DNA from 3 places in the Rossellomorea sp. QJM3NY_18 genome. Region 2 is predicted to be linked to each of the others. Evidence: a T-box and tRNA genes for the amino acid it is inferred to sense, from the RefSeq annotation. Region 2 holds a T-box; the other regions hold tRNA genes.

Region 1 (6,582 bases), 1.9 Mb from region 2:
TTCCTTCTTTTTCATCTTAAAACGGATAAACGGTCGTCAAGAGTGTTGCTTCTCGTGTCAGTCTTTGCGGCAGTGTCCTACAGCTGTGTTTTTCTCATGCATGGGTACTGGTTGTTGGAGGTAGCAGGTGGACTTGCTTGAGAATGGACAAAAATAAAAGAGGCCGTTTCAGCCCCTTTTCCAATTACTTCAATTTAATCTGCACCGGTTTGCTTTCCTGAGTGTGGATGGTCTTCGGAGTGCGGTTTTGCGATGCTGCTCTTTTCACGGAGCTTGTCACACTCTGAATCATGTCCCCGACATCATGTGCACTTTCCACCAACGGATCAACGGCTTTCATCTTTCCTTTTACATCAACAGAAATTTGATTGGCGGTATGAATCAGTTCTTCTGCTTCCTCAGTAATGCCGTTTACGGCGTTCCTCGTGTCAGACAGCGTCTTTTTCGTTTCGTCCAGCGTATTCATGACTCGTCTTAATGTCAAAATCAAATAAGCAACGAGAATCGTAAATGCAACGGCTGCGATAGCCGCGCTCCACTCAAGCATTGAGACCAGCTCCCTTCCTTTACATTAAGTCTATGAAAAAGGAAATTCAGACATTCCTTCCCAGAGTGAGGTATGATGGATAAATAACTAGAAAGAGGGAGCGAAAACGATGCTTTCATCCTTACGTGCAATCGCCGAACTGAAATTAGGAAATACACTCATACTGCGGGAACATACGTGGCTCAAATACCTTTCTCTTACGAAAGAGAAGAATGTGAACCTTGAACAAGTCGAATCGCTTGAACAGATGGCACAAAATCCGGTCCTGGAATACGTAGAGAGAACACTCCAAGTACTGGACGGGTTGGGTCTGCCCCAAGAAGAGAAAGGGTTAGTGGAAGAAGTCCTCATGTGGAGCGAAACGGCTAAGTGCGGCCTACCCCACCAACGGAGAGAGTGGCTTGATCATGGCTTTCACCTCGCCATTCATAATATCGGGTCGGCCCAAATTTATGCCTCGGAAATGGAAAAACTACCTGAATCAAAACGTAATCGTGAGCGGGAGGAGCTGCTATACGTGCTGATCCTGACACACGGTCTCGCCGGTCAATACATACGGGGTGAAGTCAGGTACTCATCCATGAAGCCTCTGCTAAAAGTAGCCACACCAGAAATGTTTCACCTTCTGTATACACTGAATCAATGTATTGTAGCGGGAGTATCCCCTGAGATCTGGAGTTCGGTTCAAAAGGAAATGGAAGAAGTGAACCGCTGGATTTGTGACGGGGAAATGTCCAAAGAGCAAACCTTTCAAGAAAGACTTCGAAGGCTGCGGAATCTTGCTTCTTTGCGCGGGGAAAACTTGGACGCTGTATACGATGAATGGCTGAGTTCCAATCCCGATGCAGAAAAGCTACTGGTACGTTTTTTTAAGAAAACGGATATGTGGTATGTAGAAGCGTCCCTTACGGATTTTACATTTGAAGAATTTATCAAGATCTTTCTGCTCATTGAAAGACAGACACGGGAGGGTGCCTTGGAACAGCTTTCCTTTGAGCCCATGATGAAGGAACTGTATTACGACTATAAAGGCCGAAAGACCGTCAATGTCTATAAAAAAAGAATCATAGAATCATATCTTGACGAGTGCACAATTGAAGAAATCGTCCATGGGAAACATCCAGCAAATGAGCATGTGCAGTTGAGGGCAGTGCCCTTTCATGAACAGGAAGAAATGGCGAGTGTCGGGTTTTCTTTTTCACGGGCAGGGGAGAAGCTGATTGAATTCTGCCAGGAAGCTGAAAAATCACCTCTTTATGATCGGGCCATCGTCCTGTTATATGACCTGTTCAACTTCAGGAAGGATGCTTACGACAGGCTGAACAATGAACAAACCTACCTAAGTGATATGAACAGCTCGCAGGACTTCAAGAAAAAGATTTCAGATTACGCTGTAGGAAAGACAATGGTTGATATCGGTCCGGGGGGTGGGGTCATGCTGGACCTGTTGACCCGTCACCACCCCGGGGCCACCGTCATCGGAATTGACATTGCCGTCAATGTGGTGGAGGAACTGAAACGGAAGAAGCAAAGGGAAAGTGCCCCTTGGGAAGTCATGCAGGGGGATGCCCTAAAGCTTGAAAACTACATCGGGGAGGCAGGGGCCGACACGATCGTATTCTCGTCGATCCTCCATGAGATGTTCTCCTACATCCCGTACGAAGGTGAAAAGTTCAATCATGGGGTCATTGCCCAAACCTTAAAGAGTTCCCTTAAAGCTCTCAGGCCAAAAGGAAGGATCATCATCCGGGACGGCATCATGACAGAGCCAGTGGAAGAGAAACGGATCATTCGCTTTAAAGACGCACACGGCCTTTCCTTCTTCAAGAGGTACGTTGGGGACTTCAAGGGGAGGTCGATCACTTATCGTTCAGCGGGAGACAATGCTGTCCTTCTCAATGTAAACGATGCGATGGAATTTCTCTATACGTATACGTGGGGAGAAGAAGCTTACCCCCATGAAGTACAGGAACAATTCGGATATTTCACCCCATCTGCCTTTCGGGAATTTATCCAGGCGACGCTCGGAGGTCAGGTTGAAATTATGGTATTTGAACATTACCTGCAAGAAGGATACGAAGAACATTTAGCCCATAAAATCGAGCTTACCGATGAAACAGGAAAGCCGGCGCGCCTTCCGGATAGTACGTGTTTTATAGTGATTGAGAAGAAATAACACTATGCTAACAGATCTCACTCTGGGTGATAAAGGGTGAGATCTGTTTATCGATTCAGTATTATAAAAATTTATTAAACAAACGTTTGATTAATGGGTAAATCCCTTATAAGACAAGATGGAAACCGACTAAACAAACGATTGTTTAAAATAATGCAAGCTATCTCTTCTAGGAAAGTATAAAACATTGCAGATCTACTCCTGCACATTTAACATTAGAATCAGAAAAAATTAATGAAGGTTAAAAATATCTATTGATATACTCTTTGAAGATATGGTATATTCTTTTTCGGCATACAAAATGCTATAATTAGTAGATCCGAAAAGGTGTTCTTTAACTGTTAATTAGAAGTTGACTTCTGCGAAATTAATTGATATAGTAATACATGTCCTTGAACGGGATTTTTTCAAAATATCGGCCCATTGGTCAAGCGGTTAAGACACCGCCCTTTCACGGCGGTAACACGGGTTCGAATCCCGTATGGGTCACCAATTTTTTAACAAACAAATAATAGCTCATTAATATGGAGGATTAGCTCAGCTGGGAGAGCATCTGCCTTACAAGCAGAGGGTCGGCGGTTCGATCCCGTCATCCTCCACCAAGTTTTTTACGAAAGTAAAATAAACTTCATTAAATTTTGCGCCAGCAAAATATCTTTTCTTGAACTGCTTCGAGGAATTACTTTCGTTAAGCGGAATTTAATAGACGATTATACACGCCGGTGTAGCTCAACTGGTAGAGCAACTGACTTGTAATCAGTAGGTTGGGGGTTCAAGTCCTCTTGCCGGCACCATTTGGTTTTATGAGCCATTAGCTCAGTTGGTAGAGCATCTGACTTTTAATCAGAGGGTCGAAGGTTCGAATCCTTCATGGCTCACCAAAGATTTTTGCCTCGGCAAAATATCTTACCATTGTTTTTCTTCGATGTGAAAAACAAAGATTCATGCGGGTGTGGCGGAATTGGCAGACGCACCAGACTTAGGATCTGGCGCCGCAAGGCGTGGGGGTTCAAGTCCCTTCACCCGCACCATTTTTGTTGCGGAAGTAGTTCAGTGGTAGAACACCACCTTGCCAAGGTGGGGGTCGCGGGTTCGAATCCCGTCTTCCGCTCCAAACTAGCCGGGGTGGCGGAACTGGCAGACGCACAGGACTTAAAATCCTGCGGTAGGTGACTACCGTACCGGTTCGATTCCGGTCCTCGGCACCAAAGTTTTTTGCGAAAGCAAAATAACTATCATTAATTTGCACCAGCAAAATATCTATCCTTACGTTACTTATTGAAAAAACTATATTTCATTCTGCGCCCGTAGCTCAATTGGATAGAGCGTTTGACTACGGATCAAAAGGTTAGGGGTTCGACTCCTCTCGGGCGCGCCAAATATCGGGAAGTAGCTCAGCTTGGTAGAGCACTTGGTTTGGGACCAAGGGGTCGCAGGTTCGAATCCTGTCTTCCCGACCACTTCTTTGGGGCCTTAGCTCAGCTGGGAGAGCGCCTGCTTTGCACGCAGGAGGTCAGCGGTTCGATCCCGCTAGGCTCCACCAAGTTTATTTCACGGCAGTGAAACGAACTTTAATGTTTTTTAAAAAGGGAAACATATTATATTCGTGGCGGTGTAGCTCAGCTGGCTAGAGCGTACGGTTCATACCCGTGAGGTCGGGGGTTCGATCCCCTCCGCCGCTATTACTTAATACATAACGTACGATTTATAAGGACCCTTAGCTCAGTTGGTTAGAGCAGACGGCTCATAACCGTCCGGTCGTAGGTTCGAGTCCTACAGGGTCCATTATACGGAGGAATACCCAAGTCCGGCTGAAGGGATCGGTCTTGAAAACCGACAGGGGTGTAACAGCCCGCGGGGGTTCGAATCCCCCTTCCTCCTCCATTTTCTCTTTGAAAAATATTATCGTCGCGGGGTGGAGCACGACCGAATAATCTTCGGAGCGTTCACATCAGCGCACCGACTGAGCTGCAGCTTGAATGAGCTTACTGAAGTCGGGGTGGATCTGCGTGATGCATAATGGGATAGTGGAAACTTAATGATATTTTATCGTCGCGGGGTGGAGCAGTTCGGTAGCTCGTCGGGCTCATAACCCGAAGGTCGCAGGTTCAAATCCTGTCCCCGCAATACCATTTTTGACTAAAGATAGGATGTTCTTTGATGAGTCACGCATGGATAGTTATTTTCACTATCGTGAAAAACTTTGGTCCGGTAGTTCAGTTGGTTAGAATGCCTGCCTGTCACGCAGGAGGTCGCGGGTTCGAGTCCCGTCCGGACCGCCATTTATCTTTTAATTGTCATTTGAAAATTTAATCTCCTATATAATACGGCTCAAGCAACTTCTTGATTCGGCTTCCTGAGAGCTGGACGATGGACTACAACATTCTATTTGTAGGATGCATATTATATTTGGCTCAGTAGCTCAGTTGGTAGAGCAGTGGACTGAAAATCCATGTGTCGGCGGTTCGATTCCGTCCTGAGCCACCATTTATACTTAAGAACCTTTAAGTATTTATTTTATTTGGAGGGGTAGCGAAGTGGCTAAACGCGGCGGACTGTAAATCCGCTCCTTCGGGTTCGGCAGTTCGAATCTGCCCCCCTCCACCAAGATTTTTTACGAAGCGACAGCGGAGTGAAATAATCTTCCTTAAACCACGTGGAGCGGAGCATTATGATCCAAGTAGCATGGTGGTTTTTAAAAACTAATATATATCACAGGGGCATAGTTTAACGGTAGAACGAAGGTCTCCAAAACCTTTGGTGTGGGTTCGATTCCTACTGCCCCTGCCAAAGAAATTTCAAGCATGGCGATTGTGGCGAAGTGGTTAACGCACCTGATTGTGGTTCAGGCATTCGTGGGTTCGATTCCCATCAGTCGCCCTTTATATTGGGCTATAGCCAAGCGGTAAGGCATCGCACTTTGACTGCGACATGCGTTGGTTCGAATCCAGCTAGCCCAGCCAACGGCGGCATAGCCAAGTGGTAAGGCAGAGGTCTGCAAAACCTTTATCACCGGTTCAAATCCGGTTGCCGCCTCCAAATATTCACGCGGGTGTAGTTTAGTGGTAAAACCTCAGCCTTCCAAGCTGATGATGAGGGTTCGATTCCCTTCACCCGCTCCAATTTCATTTTTGGGCCTATAGCTCAGCTGGTTAGAGCGCACGCCTGATAAGCGTGAGGTCGGTGGTTCGAGTCCACTTAGGCCCACCATTCCATTATTCCGCAGTAGCTCAGTGGTAGAGCTATCGGCTGTTAACCGATCGGTCGCAAGTTCGAATCTTGCCTGCGGAGCCATTATCTTCTTATTGAAGATAATGGAACAACGATCTCTTTTTTTGAGAAAGTTATAAAAAGAAGTTGACTTCTACGAAGTTAACTGATAAAGTATTATTTGTTGCTGCAAACGAGCAACGTAATATGAAAACTTGATCAAAACTTCTTTTAAAGAGTTGTTGACAACAGGTTAACAATCATGTAGCATAGTAAGGGTCGCTTCGAGAGAAGGACTTACACATTGAACCTTGAAAACTGAACAAAACAAGACAATACGTCAACGTTAATTCTAGATTTATTTTTAAAGAGCTATTCAAACTTTTATCGGAGAGTTTGATCCTGGCTCAGGACGAACGCTGGCGGCGTGCCTAATACATGCAAGTCGAGCGGATTGATGGGAGCTTGCTCCCTGATATCAGCGGCGGACGGGTGAGTAACACGTGGGTAACCTGCCTGTAAGACTGGGATAACTCCGGGAAACCGGGGCTAATACCGGATAACTCATTTCCTCGCATGAGGAAATGTTGAAAGGTGGCTTTTAGCTATCACTTACAGATGGACCCGCGGCGCATTAGCTAGTTGGTGA
Region 2 (6,582 bases):
AGCATCAAGACCTTTTGATTCCAACCGTGATGGCTTCGTAATGGGAGAGGGAGCGGGAATCGTAGTTCTGGAAGAACTTGATCATGCTGTAAAACGTGGAGCGACGATTTATGCAGAAATCGTCGGGTACGGATGTACCGGAGATGCCCATCACATCACTGCCCCGGCACCGGCTGGAGAAGGCGGCGCAAGAGCGATGAAAATGGCACTTGAAGATGGCGGGATCCTTCCGGAAGAGATGGATTACATCAATGCCCACGGAACAAGTACCCCATATAATGATAAATACGAAACGATGGCTGTGAAGGAAGTATTCGGGGATCATGCTTATAAACTGGCCATGAGTTCGACGAAATCAATGACGGGCCACCTTCTAGGTGCAGCAGGCGGAGTTGAAGCGATTTTCACTGTACTGGCGATGAAAGATAGTGTCCTTCCTCCTACGATCAATATTGAAACACCGGATCCTGATTGTGATCTCGACTATGTTGCAAACGAAGCAAGAAAACAAGAAGTAAATGTAGCGATGAGTAATTCATTAGGATTTGGTGGTCACAATGCCACCATCGTATTCAAAAAATATCAGAGTTAACAAAGAAGAGCCTGTTACATGTAGCAGGCTCTTTTTGTTGTGAATCTTTCCTCTTTTACATATACATGTTAAAAAGCATGGAAAGAGGGATGAAGGTGGCAGTTGTACCTACAGATGAATGGTTGGCAGAGTGGATCGATAATCCCTTGGATCTCCTTAAGAAAACGAAAAATGGAAAGGACGATCAGCAATCGTTTTATCAATACCTCACGAAACACGGAATGTATCGCTCTGCACGTCTCGCCGGAGATATTTACGAAAAAATGAAAGAAAAGAAACTTTGGGAACGATTTGCTCTCTTTGAGAAAAAATATAAGCGGAAGTGGAATGGACCGAGCGTCCCGATCTATCTATTCCCCGTTCAGGAAAATAGGGGGATGTTCCAATCATCCATGAAAAAATCGGGGGTATGCTTTAAAGATGAAATCTTCTTTTTCGTTACTGACCAGGAAGATCCAAAAGAATACGAAGCGTTATTTGTCCATGAATATCATCACTGTGTCCGAATGCAGCGGTTAAGCAAAAAGGAGGACCAATACACGCTCCTTGACTCCATCATCTTTGAAGGACTGGCAGAAAATGCTGTCAAGGAATACTGTGGAGAGAAGTATGTAGCTCCCTGGACAAAAGCGTATGACGAACAAGAGTTGGCCCGCTTTTACGAAAAATGGATAAAGCCTAACTTGGAAGTGAAACGGAGCAGCCCCCTTCACGATCAGCTCCTTCTTGGACAGAAATCCTTTCCGAAAATGCTCGGCTACTCCTCGGGCTATCGATTGGTACAACACCTTTTAAAGAAGCAGGATTCGTCAACCATTTCCCTCATAGGAGAACCGTCCTCAGTATTTTTGCCATAGAAAACAGGGGGATTGCTGAATCAGTGGGATTTTCCTGAAAATAGGATGTCCTGTGCCGTCATATCTTCCTGTTCCTATCATAAAATATACTAAGCATGGACGGGCTCCAATATCTTAATGCAAGGATAGAGGCGGAAGGTATGGTGGTACAATTGTTTGGGCTCTTTATAGGATTTGGACTGGCTGTTTCAGGAGGAGTGAGTTTAATCATGTATTTAAATTTGCTTACGACCGGAATGACGTTTACAGATTATATATTCTTCGTCACGACACGTGTTGAATGTTATTTATTCCTTTTGGGAATCTTCATCATCACCCTCTCGATCTATATACCCCGCAGAAAAATATAATGACTATCATAAAACCCCTGATGATAGGAATAAATTAACACGGATTAGCCTATACTGATTGACAAATAAGATTGAAGCAAAGCGAGGGGTCAATCATGTTATATCTTCATGATGTATGGGTAAATTGGTTCGAAGGCGAAGAAAATGGCTACAATGTCTGCCATTTTCATGAGTGGAGAAAAGAGGACGTTATTGAATTACTGGATCAGGTTCCTCTGATTAAAGTAGACACGACACTGTTTCATTACATCGAGAATGATCTATCAGAGTTACCTCAACAACTGCTCCATCAAGTTTATCAAAAAGCATATCTGCGAAAAAACCACGAACGGATCCAATTGGATTATTGTTTCATTGTGACAGATGGTACCGGGATACTGGCAGTGGATACAATCGGTTACACTGTCCCAATCAGAAAAAGCAGGCTCATACCAAGACAGGAACAACTGGTGTATGAAATGGTTGAAAGTCATGAAACGGTACAGTATTCCATCGAGCCGGATGGCAAAAGGGAGGATGCATATCACATTCTTTCCCCGAATCCTTATATGATGAGTGGACTGACGAGGAAGGAAAGACAACTGAAGCAGCTGTTATTCATGGCCCTTGATCAACTTCACAGTTCAAACAACACGGCGGAAATCCGGTATTGGTACACCGAATGGGCACCAGAGCGCTACCGCACCATACGGGAAATGGACTTTGAAGACATATGGCAGATGCTATATGAAGAAACCCAGTACGGTTGGTCGGACAAGCACCTCACTCTCTGTGAGAATTTGATAAAGGGGCAGCCGTTTTTTGAGAAACTATGGGAAGTGGAAAATCGTCCAAAGGTAAATTAATAGTCGTAGTAAACCTTGGGTCCGGAAAGGGCTTGAGGTTTTTTTATATGCGGGCAGGGAATAAATCGAAAGAAAAGACCAGATACCGCACAAGCAGTCTCTGGTCCCCACGATTATTTTCTCTTTCTCTCTTTTCGTCCCAATCCCATGGCCTTTTCCATCTTCTTCAGCATTTTGTTTGCTGCGAAATTTGCCTTTTCGGCACCGCGATCAAGAATATCATCCAATTCCTCGGAATCGATCAATTCATAGTAGCGGTCCTGTACCGGCTTGATGGCGCTTATGACCACCTGTGCTAAGTCGCTTTTGAAGGCCCCGTATCCTTTCCCTTCATATTTCTGTTCAATTTCTTCTATAGAAGTACCTTCAAGGATCGAATAGATCGAAAGGAGGTTCGACACCCCGGGCTTGTTTTCTTTATCATATTTTACGATGCCATCTGAATCGGTTACAGCACTTTTGATTTTCTTCTCGATCAGTTTTGGATCGTCAAGGAGTGTAATGAACGCCTTCTGATTCGAATCGGATTTACTCATCTTCTTCAACGGGTCCTGAAGGGACATCACACGGGCACCGACTTTGGGGATTCTTACTTCAGGTACAGTAAAGATATCATTGTATTTATTGTTGAACCGTTCTGCCAAGTTCCTGGTCAGTTCCAGATGCTGCTTCTGATCCTCCCCGACAGGAACAAGATCGGTTCCATATAACAGAATGTCAGCGGCCATTAACGGTGGATATGTCAATAATCCTGCTGAAACGGCTTCTTTACCATGAGATTTATCTTTGAATTGCGTCATTCTTTCAAGTTCCCCGATATAGGTCACACACTGCAGGATCCAGCCTGCCTGTGCATGTGCAGGAACTTCCGATTGAATGAATAATGTGGATTTCTCAGGATCGATGCCACAGGCGATATACAGGGCGGCAAGGCTGCGGATGTTTTTGCGCAGCTTCATTTTATCCTGAGCAACCGTGATCGCGTGCTGGTCCACCACACAGAAGTAACAATTATATTCTTCCTGGAGCTCGGTGAATTGCTTCATCGCCCCGATGTAATTGCCGAGAGTGATCGTACCACTCGGCTGAATGCCACTGAATATTGTCTTCATTTCATTTCCTCCCTAATTTTACACAAAATAAAAACCCACCCGTCCTATGAAAAATAGGGACGAATGGGATGATTTCCGCGGTGCCACCCTAAGTGCCCGTTAGAGCCAGCTTAGTCCATGACGTGCATGGAACCTCTTTAACGTAAGGTCATCCCGTTATATGCTACTCCGTTTCACACATAAAGCTCCGAAGTCCATTCCTTTTCAAATGAATACTTGTTCGCACCAACCACAAGCTCTCTTTTAATCATCCTGAAAAGTACTACTCTTCATCCATGCTTATAATTTCATTCATATGTAGATATTATATGAGAAAAAATAGGTAAATTCAAGTGTACAGAAGATAGGTCATGATGATGGAAAGGGCGAGTGTCAGTCCTCCGGTCAGTAAAAAAGATTTCGTAATGGAGTAGGAACGTTGTACTCCATATTCTTCGTGAGCTTCTTTCATCTCATCCAGGTCATCGAACTGAGAAATATACTTTCCCTGTTTCGTGCTGTTGCGAAATCTTTTAAGAGCATACACGATCCCGTTAAAAAATCCTCTTTCAAAAATATAAAGGAGGGCACCAATGCTGATATAGGCAATCCCGATCACAAACAAGCTATCTATAATAGAAAGAAGCAGACCCTTTTCCTGCAGTGAAGCCACTACCACGGCGATGATGAAAATAAGAAAGGTAAGTATGTAGAACAGTTTCAATCGTTTCATAATGCTCCTTAAGATGTTTTTATCCAAAGTATACATGAAGGAAGAAGAATAATTCAATCCTCATTCATATATATACAAATCTTTCAGCAACGGTATCTCATTTCAAATACTGTTACAGAGTGAAATAAGTATTAATTCTATTATTTATATTTAGTCTGATGTTTTAATAATTATAATAGAATGGGAGCGTTAGAAGATGAAAAATCATCCATAATGTAAAGTGTTTCATTTAGATGAAATTTACGATTGTAACATTTGTAATGGGACAAACTCTCCAAAATGTTTAGACAAAACGTTGATATACCAGTATTTTAACAACAATATACCTACTAATCTGATAATTTTGCAAAAAAACTGTTAAATTCATATTGCAATAATTTCTCTATCATGTATAATAAGTAACAAATCTTCTGAAAATTAGAAGATAAATAAATATGAGATTTACGAGGAGGTCAATTTCAAGATGAAGAAAAAGTTTTCATTCTTGCTGGTTCTTCTTCTGGCTCTAAGTACTTTCTTGGCTGCATGTGGCGGCGACAAGAAGACTGAAGGCAATGAAGAAGGATCAGGTGCAGGCGGTTCTGACGAAAAGAAAGAACAAGTACTTAATTTGGTAGAGAGTTCCGAGATCCCATCAATGGACTCTACTCTGGCTACTGACTCAGTGTCATTCAACGTAATGAACAACGTATTTGAAGGTCTTTACCGTTTAGGTGAAAATGACGAGCCTGTACTTGGTATGGCTGCAGAAGAGCCACAAGTAAGCGAAGATGGTAAAACATACACGTTTAAGATCCGTGATGCGAAATGGTCCAACGGGGATCCTGTTACGGCTAACGACTTCGTTTATTCTTGGCAAAAAGCTTTAAACCCTGACACTGGTGCAGAGTATGCGTACATCATGTACGATATCAAAAACGCTGCTAAAGTTAATGCTGGTGAAGTTCCAGTTGAAGAATTAGGTATTAAAGCTACTGATGACAAAACATTAGAAATACAGCTTGAAACACCGGTACCATATTTCAAAGCTCTACTTTCTTTCGCAACATTCTATCCTCAAAATCAAAAATTCGTGGAAGAGCAAGGCGACAAATTCGGTCTTGAAGCTGACACGGTTGTGTATAACGGTCCATTCACACTTTCTGAGTGGAAGCATGAACAAAGCTTCAAATTATCAAAAAATGACGATTACTGGGATGCAGATAAAGTTAAGCTGAAAGAAGTTAACTTCAACATCGTAAAAGATACTGCAACGCGTGTAAACCTTTTTGAAACAAACAAAGCGGATATCGCTACACTTTCAGCTGAATTTGTTGATAAATACAAATCTGATGAAAACTTTAAAACAAGAGCTGAAACGTCTGTCTACTTCCTTCGTTTAAACCAGGGTAATGAAGTACTGAAAAACGTTAACGCTCGTAAAGCAATCGATGCTGCTTATGACAAGCAAGGTATGGTTGACGTACTTCTTAATGACGGATCGATCCCTGCGTACTACTTAGTACCAAAAGATTTCGTAACGGGTCCTGATGGTACTGAGTACCGTGAAGCGGTAGGCGATTTCGGCGAATTTGACGCTAAGAAAGCTGCAGATTACTGGGCTAAAGCAAAAGAAGAGTTAGGTAAAGATTCTATTGAATTAGAATTATTAAACTATGACTCTGACAACTCTAAGAAAATCGGTGAATTCTTAAAAGAGCAACTTGAGCAAAACCTTGAAGGATTAACGGTTAAGATCAAAGCTCAACCATTTAAGCAAAAGCTTGAATTAGAATCAAAAGGTCAATATGACTTCTCATTCGCTGGTTGGGGTCCTGACTATCCAGATCCAATGACTTTCATTGACATGTTCGTGACTGACGGTGCTCATAACCAAATGGGTTACTCTAATCCTGAGTATGACAAGAAAGTTGAACAAGCTAAAGGTGAACTTCTTGACGATTTAGATGCACGTTGGCAGGCAATGGTTGACGCAGAAAAGATCCTGTTTGATGATCAAGCGATCAGCCCAATGTACCAAGCTGGTGTTTCTTATCTAGAGCGTCCGTATGTTAAGAATGTTCTACGCCATTCATTTGGTGCAGATAATTCATACAAATGGGCTTCGATTGAGT
Region 3 (6,582 bases), 240 kb from region 2:
CCTCGATGTCGGCTCATCGCATCCTGGGGCTGTAGTCGGTCCCAAGGGTTGGGCTGTTCGCCCATTAAAGCGGTACGCGAGCTGGGTTCAGAACGTCGTGAGACAGTTCGGTCCCTATCCGTCGTGGGCGCAGGAAATTTGAGAGGAGCTGTCCTTAGTACGAGAGGACCGGGATGGACGCACCGCTGGTGTACCAGTTGTCTTGCCAAAGGCATCGCTGGGTAGCTATGTGCGGAAGGGATAAGTGCTGAAAGCATCTAAGCATGAAGCCCCCCTCGAGATGAGATTTCCCATCACGTAAGTGAGTAAGATCCCTAGAAGATGACTAGGTAGATAGGTCAGAGATGGAAGCATGGCGACATGTGGAGTTGACTGATACTAATCGATCGAGGACTTAACCAAACTATAAAGCGGAGGCGGCTTGAACAGAGACGACAAGCATTTCTGGGCAATCAGAAGAGGGTGTTTTTTACCCTCAGCTGATTGAACTGAAATGACCTCGAGTCTCTAGCCGCCGGAGCTGGAATGTTATCTATTGCAATAGTAGATACAACAATGGGTCGATATTCGGCTTTCTTGACATCAATTCTTTATCTAGTTTTGAAGGAATAAAATTTATATGAAAATATAAAAAAATCCTTGAAAAAAATTATCAACACGATATAATAGTACTTGTCCTTAAAAAAGGGACAATACATAGTCTGGTGACTATGGCGAAGAGGTCACACCCGTTCCCATGCCGAACACGGAAGTTAAGCTCTTCAGCGCCGATGGTAGTTGGGGGATCTCCCCCTGTGAGAGTAGGACGTCGCCAGGCATATCGTTCCGCAGTAGCTCAGTGGTAGAGCTATCGGCTGTTAACCGATCGGTCGCAAGTTCGAATCTTGCCTGCGGAGCCAATATATGGAGAGCTGTCCGAGTGGCCGAAGGAGCACGATTGGAAATCGTGTAGACGGTTAACGCTGTCTCAAGGGTTCAAATCCCTTGCTCTCCGCCATTTTGTTTTCAGTAAGGCCCATTGGTCAAGCGGTTAAGACACCGCCCTTTCACGGCGGTAACACGGGTTCGAATCCCGTATGGGTCACCAATTTTTTTGCGGAAGCAAAAGAACTTACCATGTAATATGGAGGATTAGCTCAGCTGGGAGAGCATCTGCCTTACAAGCAGAGGGTCGGCGGTTCGATCCCGTCATCCTCCACCATGATTTCTTACGAAGCGTAAGCAGAGTAAAATAATCTTCCTTAATTAGTATTTGTAACTTACCATTTCTTATCGTCGCGGGGTGGAGCAGTTCGGTAGCTCGTCGGGCTCATAACCCGAAGGTCACAGGTTCAAATCCTGTCCCCGCAATACCATTTTTGGTCCGGTAGTTCAGTTGGTTAGAATGCCTGCCTGTCACGCAGGAGGTCGCGGGTTCGAGTCCCGTCCGGACCGCCATTTTTATATTAGATAGTCATGAAATGGAAAAGGGTTTCGATAAGCGAGAAGGTCGAGGAAGCGATCGAAGGAACACCGGAGCGTATTTTACATACGTGAGGATGTGACTGAGTGAGCTGACGAAGAGATTCGAAGCTTAGCGGAAGCCGAAAACTATATGGCTCAGTAGCTCAGTTGGTAGAGCAATGGACTGAAAATCCATGTGTCGGCGGTTCGATTCCGTCCTGAGCCACCATTTATTTACTTGATGCCGGTGTAGCTCAACTGGTAGAGCAACTGACTTGTAATCAGTAGGTTGGGGGTTCAAGTCCTCTTGCCGGCACCATTGTTTTATAGCTGGAGGGGTAGCGAAGTGGCTAAACGCGGCGGACTGTAAATCCGCTCCTTCGGGTTCGGCAGTTCGAATCTGCCCCCCTCCACCATTTATTCTAGGGGTATAGTTTAAAGGTAGAACGAAGGTCTCCAAAACCTTTGGTGTGGGTTCGATTCCTACTACCCCTGCCAATTATTTCATGGCGATTGTGGCGAAGTGGTTAACGCACCTGATTGTGGTTCAGGCATTCGTGGGTTCGATTCCCATCAGTCGCCCCATAAAAGTCACATTTTTATTTCCGTGACATATACTATCAGTGGGCTATAGCCAAGCGGTAAGGCATCGCACTTTGACTGCGACATGCGTTGGTTCGAATCCAGCTAGCCCAGTAGTGCGGAAGTAGTTCAGTGGTAGAACACCACCTTGCCAAGGTGGGGGTCGCGGGTTCGAATCCCGTCTTCCGCTCCAATATTAAGGCGGCATAGCCAAGTGGTAAGGCATGGGTCTGCAAAACCCTGATCACCGGTTCAAATCCGGTTGCCGCCTCCAAATGTAATGCCGGTGTGGCGGAATTGGCAGACGCGCACGACTCAAAATCGTGTTCCTCTGGAGTGCCGGTTCGATCCCGGCCACCGGTACCACATCGCGGGTGTAGTTTAGTGGTAAAACCTCAGCCTTCCAAGCTGATGATGAGGGTTCGATTCCCTTCACCCGCTCCAACTTACATACGACAGGCTTTCTCTTCATGAGGAAGTTTTTTTTAATGTTTAATTATGAAAAAACGTTTAACCAGCATCATTTTTACCGTTATGGACGTTTATCTGATCGACTTCACTATATTTATTCTCGATCAAAGCCAATTTATTTTCAAAACTGGACCACTTATTTTCAATTCCACGATTTTATTTTCAAAAACACCACTTTTATTTTCAATTCCAGCATTTTATTTTCAAAAAGCCGATTCACCGCCCACTCATTCCCCAAACAGAACCACAAAGGAATCCAACCTTTTCATTTACCCACCACCCATCAAAACAAACCCCATCTAGTCAAAATATTGCACCTTCTTCGTCAATTGAGTTCCCCTTTTTGAGAAAGCGCTACCATTATAATATAAGAAAGCGATTACACAGTTAGGGTGGTGATACGGGTGGAACCAAAGATTCAGACTGGACCAGTAAGCCCAGATGTACAAATGAAGGCAGTGACGAAGAAAAGGTTCAAGTATAAGAGCTTGCTGACGTACGCTGCCTTTGTAGGACCGGCACTTTTATTTTTCTTAGTGATTCAGATTCTTCCATTCTTAATGGGGGTGTATTATTCCTTTACCTCATGGAATGGTGTCAGTTCGGTTGTTGAGTGGGTAGGATTTGATAATTATAAGAAGATTTTCACGGATGACAAAACGTTTTTCAATTCTTTCATGTTCACGACGAAGTTTATGTTTGCGGCAGTGATCATCAGTAACTTGATAGGATTCGGATTTGCTCTTTTACTGAATGCGGCGTTGAAGACGCGTAATATCCTGAGGACCGTATTTTTCATTCCGAACGTCATCGGGGGATTGTTACTCGGGTTCATCTGGCAGTTCATCTTTGTGAAAGGATTCGCCTCACTCGGGAATATGACGGATATCGGATTTTTTAAAATGCCATGGCTTGGTGATGAGAAGACGGCTTTCTGGGGTATTGTTATCGTATTTGCATGGCAGATCTCGGGGTATATGATGGTTATTTATGTAGCGGCATTGCAAGGGGTCGACAATTCTCTTCTTGAAGCAGCGAAGATAGATGGTGCATCGAGCTGGACGCTCCTGACGAAGATCATCATTCCATTGATTTTACCGGCATTCACGATTTGTTTCTTCCTGACGATTTCGATGGCCTTTAAAATATTCGATTTAAATATCTCGCTGACAGGCGGTGGGCCGTTCAATTCTACACAATCCGTTGCGATCAATATTTATCAGGAAGCTTTCCAGAATAACCGTTATGGACTTGGAACGGCGAAATCGATTCTGTTCTTTGTGGTAGTGGCTGTGTTTACGACAGTCCAGGTGATGGTGACGAAGAAGAAGGAGGTTGAGGCATAATGGGCAATCGTTATACGAAGAGAACATTTGTATTAGAGATTATCGGGATTGTGATCGGGCTCATTTTCCTTGTCCCTTTTTACTTCGTATTGATCAACTCGGTGAAACCGTTCGCTGCAATTCTGATTGATGCGGCGGCATGGCCGGAAGAATTTGTGTTTTCCAACTATGCAAAAGTGTGGGAAATCATCAATTTCCCCCGGGCTTTCTGGAATTCACTGGTCATCACGGTTTTCAGTAACCTCGGTTTAGTGATCATCAGTTCCATGGCAGCATGGAAGATGGTTCGTACACCTGGGAAGTTCAGTAAAATCCTATTCGTCATCTTTGTATCCGCCATGGTGATCCCGTTCCAGACGGTGATGATCCCTTTGATGAAAGTTGGGGGGACGTTGGGACTGACAAATAGCATTCCTGGTCTCATTATCATGTACTTTGGGTTCGGAGTGCCACTTTCCCTATTCTTATTTCACGGATTTGTGAAAACCGTCCCGATTGAAATCGAGGAATCAGCGATGATAGACGGCTGCAGTCAGTTTGGCGTATTTTGGAGAATCGTCTTCCCATTACTGAAGCCGATTACGGTTACTGTGATCATTTTGAACACATTATGGATCTGGAATGATTACCTGCTTCCACTCCTTGTTTTACAGGATGCGGAACTGCGGACAATCCCACTTGCAGCCAGTTCGTTCTTTGCACAGTATACGAAGCAATGGGATATGGGACTTGCAGCATTGGTGCTTGGAATCACACCGATCATCATCTTCTTCCTATTTTTACAGAAGCATATCATAAAAGGGATTGCTTCAGGTTCGATCAAGTAGATATAAAGTTTCTGTCGAGATGGTCTATCATTGATACAGAAATTTATATAAAATATTTTATATCAGGGAGGTCAATCCATTTATGAAACGTATTTTATTACTGTGTATGTCTTTGGTTTTAGTATTTGGAATCATTGCAGGTTGTTCTTCTAAAGACAAAACTAGCAGCTCAGGCGGAGATTCGGGTTCAGGTGAGGATGTCGTAACGCTGAATTTCTTCCAGTTCAAGGTTGAAATTGCCGATCAGCTGCAAGAAATGATCAAAGAATTCGAAGCGGAGCATCCGAACATTAAGGTCAAGCTTGAAACCGTTGGTGGAGGTGCCGATTACGGAGCTGCCCTTAAAGCGAAATTTGCTTCAGGTGAAGAGCCGGATATTTTCAACAATGGCGGATTCAAAGAGTTAGAGCTTTGGAAAGAGAAGCTTGCGGATCTTTCTGGTGAACCATGGGTAGAGCATGTCCTTCCGATCGGGAAAGTTCCGATGACGGATGAGGACGGTAAGCTTTATGGTATGCCAGTTAACTTGGAAGGGTATGGTTTTGTTTACAACAAAGATTTATTTGAAAAAGCAGGCATCACTGAGCCTCCTAAAACGATTGATGAGTTGAAAGACGCTGCGAAGAAGCTCGAAGCGAAGAAAATCACTCCTTTCTCAGCGGGTTACGGTGAGTGGTGGGTAATCGGGCAGCATTTACTGAACATTCCATTTGCACAACAGGAAGATCCGAATAAGTTCATCGCGGGACTTTATGACGGTTCTGAGAAAATTGTTGGAAACGAGAAGTTCAAACAGTTCAAAGAAGTATTGGACACTGAGCTTAAATATGCCAATGATAATCCTTTAACGACGGATTATAATACACAGGTAACGTTGTTTGCTTCTGGTGAAACGGCGATGCTTCAGCAAGGGAACTGGACTGAGAACATGATCACGGAGATCAACCCTGATATCAATATGGGCTTCCTTCCGATTCCAATCAGCAATGACGATAATGCAGATCGCCTTCCTGTCGGTGTGCCGAATAACTGGGTATTGAATAAGAACTCTAAACATCTTGAAGAAGCAAAAACATTCTTGGAGTGGATGGTTTCTTCTGAAACAGGTAAGCGTTATATCACAGAAGAATTTGCGTTCATCCCTGCTTTCGACAATATCGAGCCGAATGGTCTTGGTGACTTAGGTCAATCCATCCTTGACTACTCTAAGGATGAGAAGACGATCCCTTGGACTTGGTTCAAATGGCCGGATGGAGCGAACAAAGAATTTGCTGCGACCATCCAGGAATATGCAGCAGGAAAAATTGATTATGATACGGTACTTGAGAGATTCCAGCAAACATGGGATAACTTGAAGTAAACACAATAATGGAAAGCATGTCTACTTAAGGCATGCTTTCTATTTTATAAGTTTAGTAGGAATATTTCGAAAAAACACTTCCAAGAGCGGGGAATAACACTTTATACTAGTGTATAAGTGAGACCTGGGAGGTCCGTCCCTCATGTTAAAGACAAGCATTCGGAATAAGTTGATTGCGCTGTTGATGATTACGACGATTGTGCCGTTTGGCAGTTCGATCATTATTACATATTTGTATACGAAGGATTCGATAGAGGAGCAGGTGGTGAAGGAGAGCAGTAATCTCCTTTATCAGGGGAAGGTGAACTTGGAGAGCTATATCAATGAGCTCAACGGGTTATCGCTATCCCTCTATAATAATCCCGATTTCATTAATTTCATGAGGTCACCGGGTAAGGAGAATAATTACCTGACGATCGGCATCGTGAAGAATATTGTGCAAACGATTCTCTACACAGGGGACACGATCAACGGAGTACGCATTTCCTTTGCCGACGGTGACCGTGTTATTTCGGCAACAAAGCGTTCCACCGTTGTGTTTTCCAATAGAATA

What was found. A T-box is a leader RNA that pairs with one kind of tRNA and senses whether it is charged. The one in region 2 lies ahead of trpS (tryptophan--tRNA ligase), so its partner is inferred to be a tRNA-Trp.
Region 1: it has a tRNA-Trp gene. The T-box ahead of trpS (tryptophan--tRNA ligase) is inferred to sense a tRNA for this amino acid. The anticodon was not compared.
Region 3: it has a tRNA-Trp gene. The T-box ahead of trpS (tryptophan--tRNA ligase) is inferred to sense a tRNA for this amino acid. The anticodon was not compared.

Annotation. Positions count from the first base shown of each region.
Region 1 covers NZ_CM149659.1:3,924,687-3,931,268, reverse strand. The annotation lists gene AC0VXY_RS20330 (DUF5658 family protein) at 1-141, shown strand, start outside; gene AC0VXY_RS20325 (DUF948 domain-containing protein) at 185-547, opposite strand; gene AC0VXY_RS20320 (class I SAM-dependent methyltransferase) at 657-2,723, shown strand; tRNA gene AC0VXY_RS20315 (tRNA-Glu) at 3,141-3,215, shown strand; tRNA gene AC0VXY_RS20310 (tRNA-Val) at 3,250-3,325, shown strand; tRNA gene AC0VXY_RS20305 (tRNA-Thr) at 3,442-3,517, shown strand; tRNA gene AC0VXY_RS20300 (tRNA-Lys) at 3,529-3,604, shown strand; tRNA gene AC0VXY_RS20295 (tRNA-Leu) at 3,670-3,754, shown strand; tRNA gene AC0VXY_RS20290 (tRNA-Gly) at 3,763-3,837, shown strand; tRNA gene AC0VXY_RS20285 (tRNA-Leu) at 3,843-3,931, shown strand; tRNA gene AC0VXY_RS20280 (tRNA-Arg) at 4,025-4,101, shown strand; tRNA gene AC0VXY_RS20275 (tRNA-Pro) at 4,107-4,183, shown strand; tRNA gene AC0VXY_RS20270 (tRNA-Ala) at 4,191-4,266, shown strand; tRNA gene AC0VXY_RS20265 (tRNA-Met) at 4,332-4,405, shown strand; tRNA gene AC0VXY_RS20260 (tRNA-Ile) at 4,435-4,508, shown strand; tRNA gene AC0VXY_RS20255 (tRNA-Ser) at 4,515-4,607, shown strand; tRNA gene AC0VXY_RS20250 (tRNA-Met) at 4,777-4,850, shown strand; tRNA gene AC0VXY_RS20245 (tRNA-Asp) at 4,929-5,005, shown strand; tRNA gene AC0VXY_RS20240 (tRNA-Phe) at 5,135-5,210, shown strand; tRNA gene AC0VXY_RS20235 (tRNA-Tyr) at 5,247-5,330, shown strand; tRNA gene AC0VXY_RS20230 (tRNA-Trp) at 5,440-5,513, shown strand; tRNA gene AC0VXY_RS20225 (tRNA-His) at 5,531-5,603, shown strand; tRNA gene AC0VXY_RS20220 (tRNA-Gln) at 5,612-5,686, shown strand; tRNA gene AC0VXY_RS20215 (tRNA-Cys) at 5,689-5,762, shown strand; tRNA gene AC0VXY_RS20210 (tRNA-Gly) at 5,772-5,845, shown strand; tRNA gene AC0VXY_RS20205 (tRNA-Ile) at 5,857-5,933, shown strand; tRNA gene AC0VXY_RS20200 (tRNA-Asn) at 5,943-6,017, shown strand; rRNA gene AC0VXY_RS20195 (16S ribosomal RNA) at 6,318-6,582, shown strand, end outside.
Region 2 covers NZ_CM149659.1:1,485,888-1,492,469, forward strand. The annotation lists gene fabF (beta-ketoacyl-ACP synthase II) at 1-592, shown strand, start outside; gene AC0VXY_RS07650 (DUF2268 domain-containing putative Zn-dependent protease) at 658-1,449, shown strand; gene AC0VXY_RS07655 (YuzI family membrane protein) at 1,590-1,799, shown strand; gene AC0VXY_RS07660 (DUF3603 family protein) at 1,895-2,644, shown strand; gene trpS (tryptophan--tRNA ligase) at 2,758-3,756, opposite strand; T-box leader at 3,809-4,041, opposite strand; gene AC0VXY_RS07670 (DUF3899 domain-containing protein) at 4,085-4,468, opposite strand; gene AC0VXY_RS07675 (peptide ABC transporter substrate-binding protein) at 4,932-6,582, shown strand, end outside.
Region 3 covers NZ_CM149659.1:1,245,300-1,251,881, forward strand. The annotation lists rRNA gene AC0VXY_RS06415 (23S ribosomal RNA) at 1-402, shown strand, start outside; rRNA gene rrf (5S ribosomal RNA) at 701-817, shown strand; tRNA gene AC0VXY_RS06425 (tRNA-Asn) at 825-899, shown strand; tRNA gene AC0VXY_RS06430 (tRNA-Ser) at 906-997, shown strand; tRNA gene AC0VXY_RS06435 (tRNA-Glu) at 1,013-1,087, shown strand; tRNA gene AC0VXY_RS06440 (tRNA-Val) at 1,126-1,201, shown strand; tRNA gene AC0VXY_RS06445 (tRNA-Met) at 1,277-1,350, shown strand; tRNA gene AC0VXY_RS06450 (tRNA-Asp) at 1,361-1,437, shown strand; tRNA gene AC0VXY_RS06455 (tRNA-Phe) at 1,597-1,672, shown strand; tRNA gene AC0VXY_RS06460 (tRNA-Thr) at 1,687-1,762, shown strand; tRNA gene AC0VXY_RS06465 (tRNA-Tyr) at 1,776-1,859, shown strand; tRNA gene AC0VXY_RS06470 (tRNA-Trp) at 1,868-1,941, shown strand; tRNA gene AC0VXY_RS06475 (tRNA-His) at 1,953-2,028, shown strand; tRNA gene AC0VXY_RS06480 (tRNA-Gln) at 2,068-2,139, shown strand; tRNA gene AC0VXY_RS06485 (tRNA-Gly) at 2,144-2,218, shown strand; tRNA gene AC0VXY_RS06490 (tRNA-Cys) at 2,226-2,299, shown strand; tRNA gene AC0VXY_RS06495 (tRNA-Leu) at 2,308-2,391, shown strand; tRNA gene AC0VXY_RS06500 (tRNA-Gly) at 2,396-2,469, shown strand; gene AC0VXY_RS06505 (carbohydrate ABC transporter permease) at 2,946-3,842, shown strand; gene AC0VXY_RS06510 (carbohydrate ABC transporter permease) at 3,842-4,669, shown strand; gene AC0VXY_RS06515 (ABC transporter substrate-binding protein) at 4,752-6,029, shown strand; gene AC0VXY_RS06520 (cache domain-containing sensor histidine kinase) at 6,172-6,582, shown strand, end outside.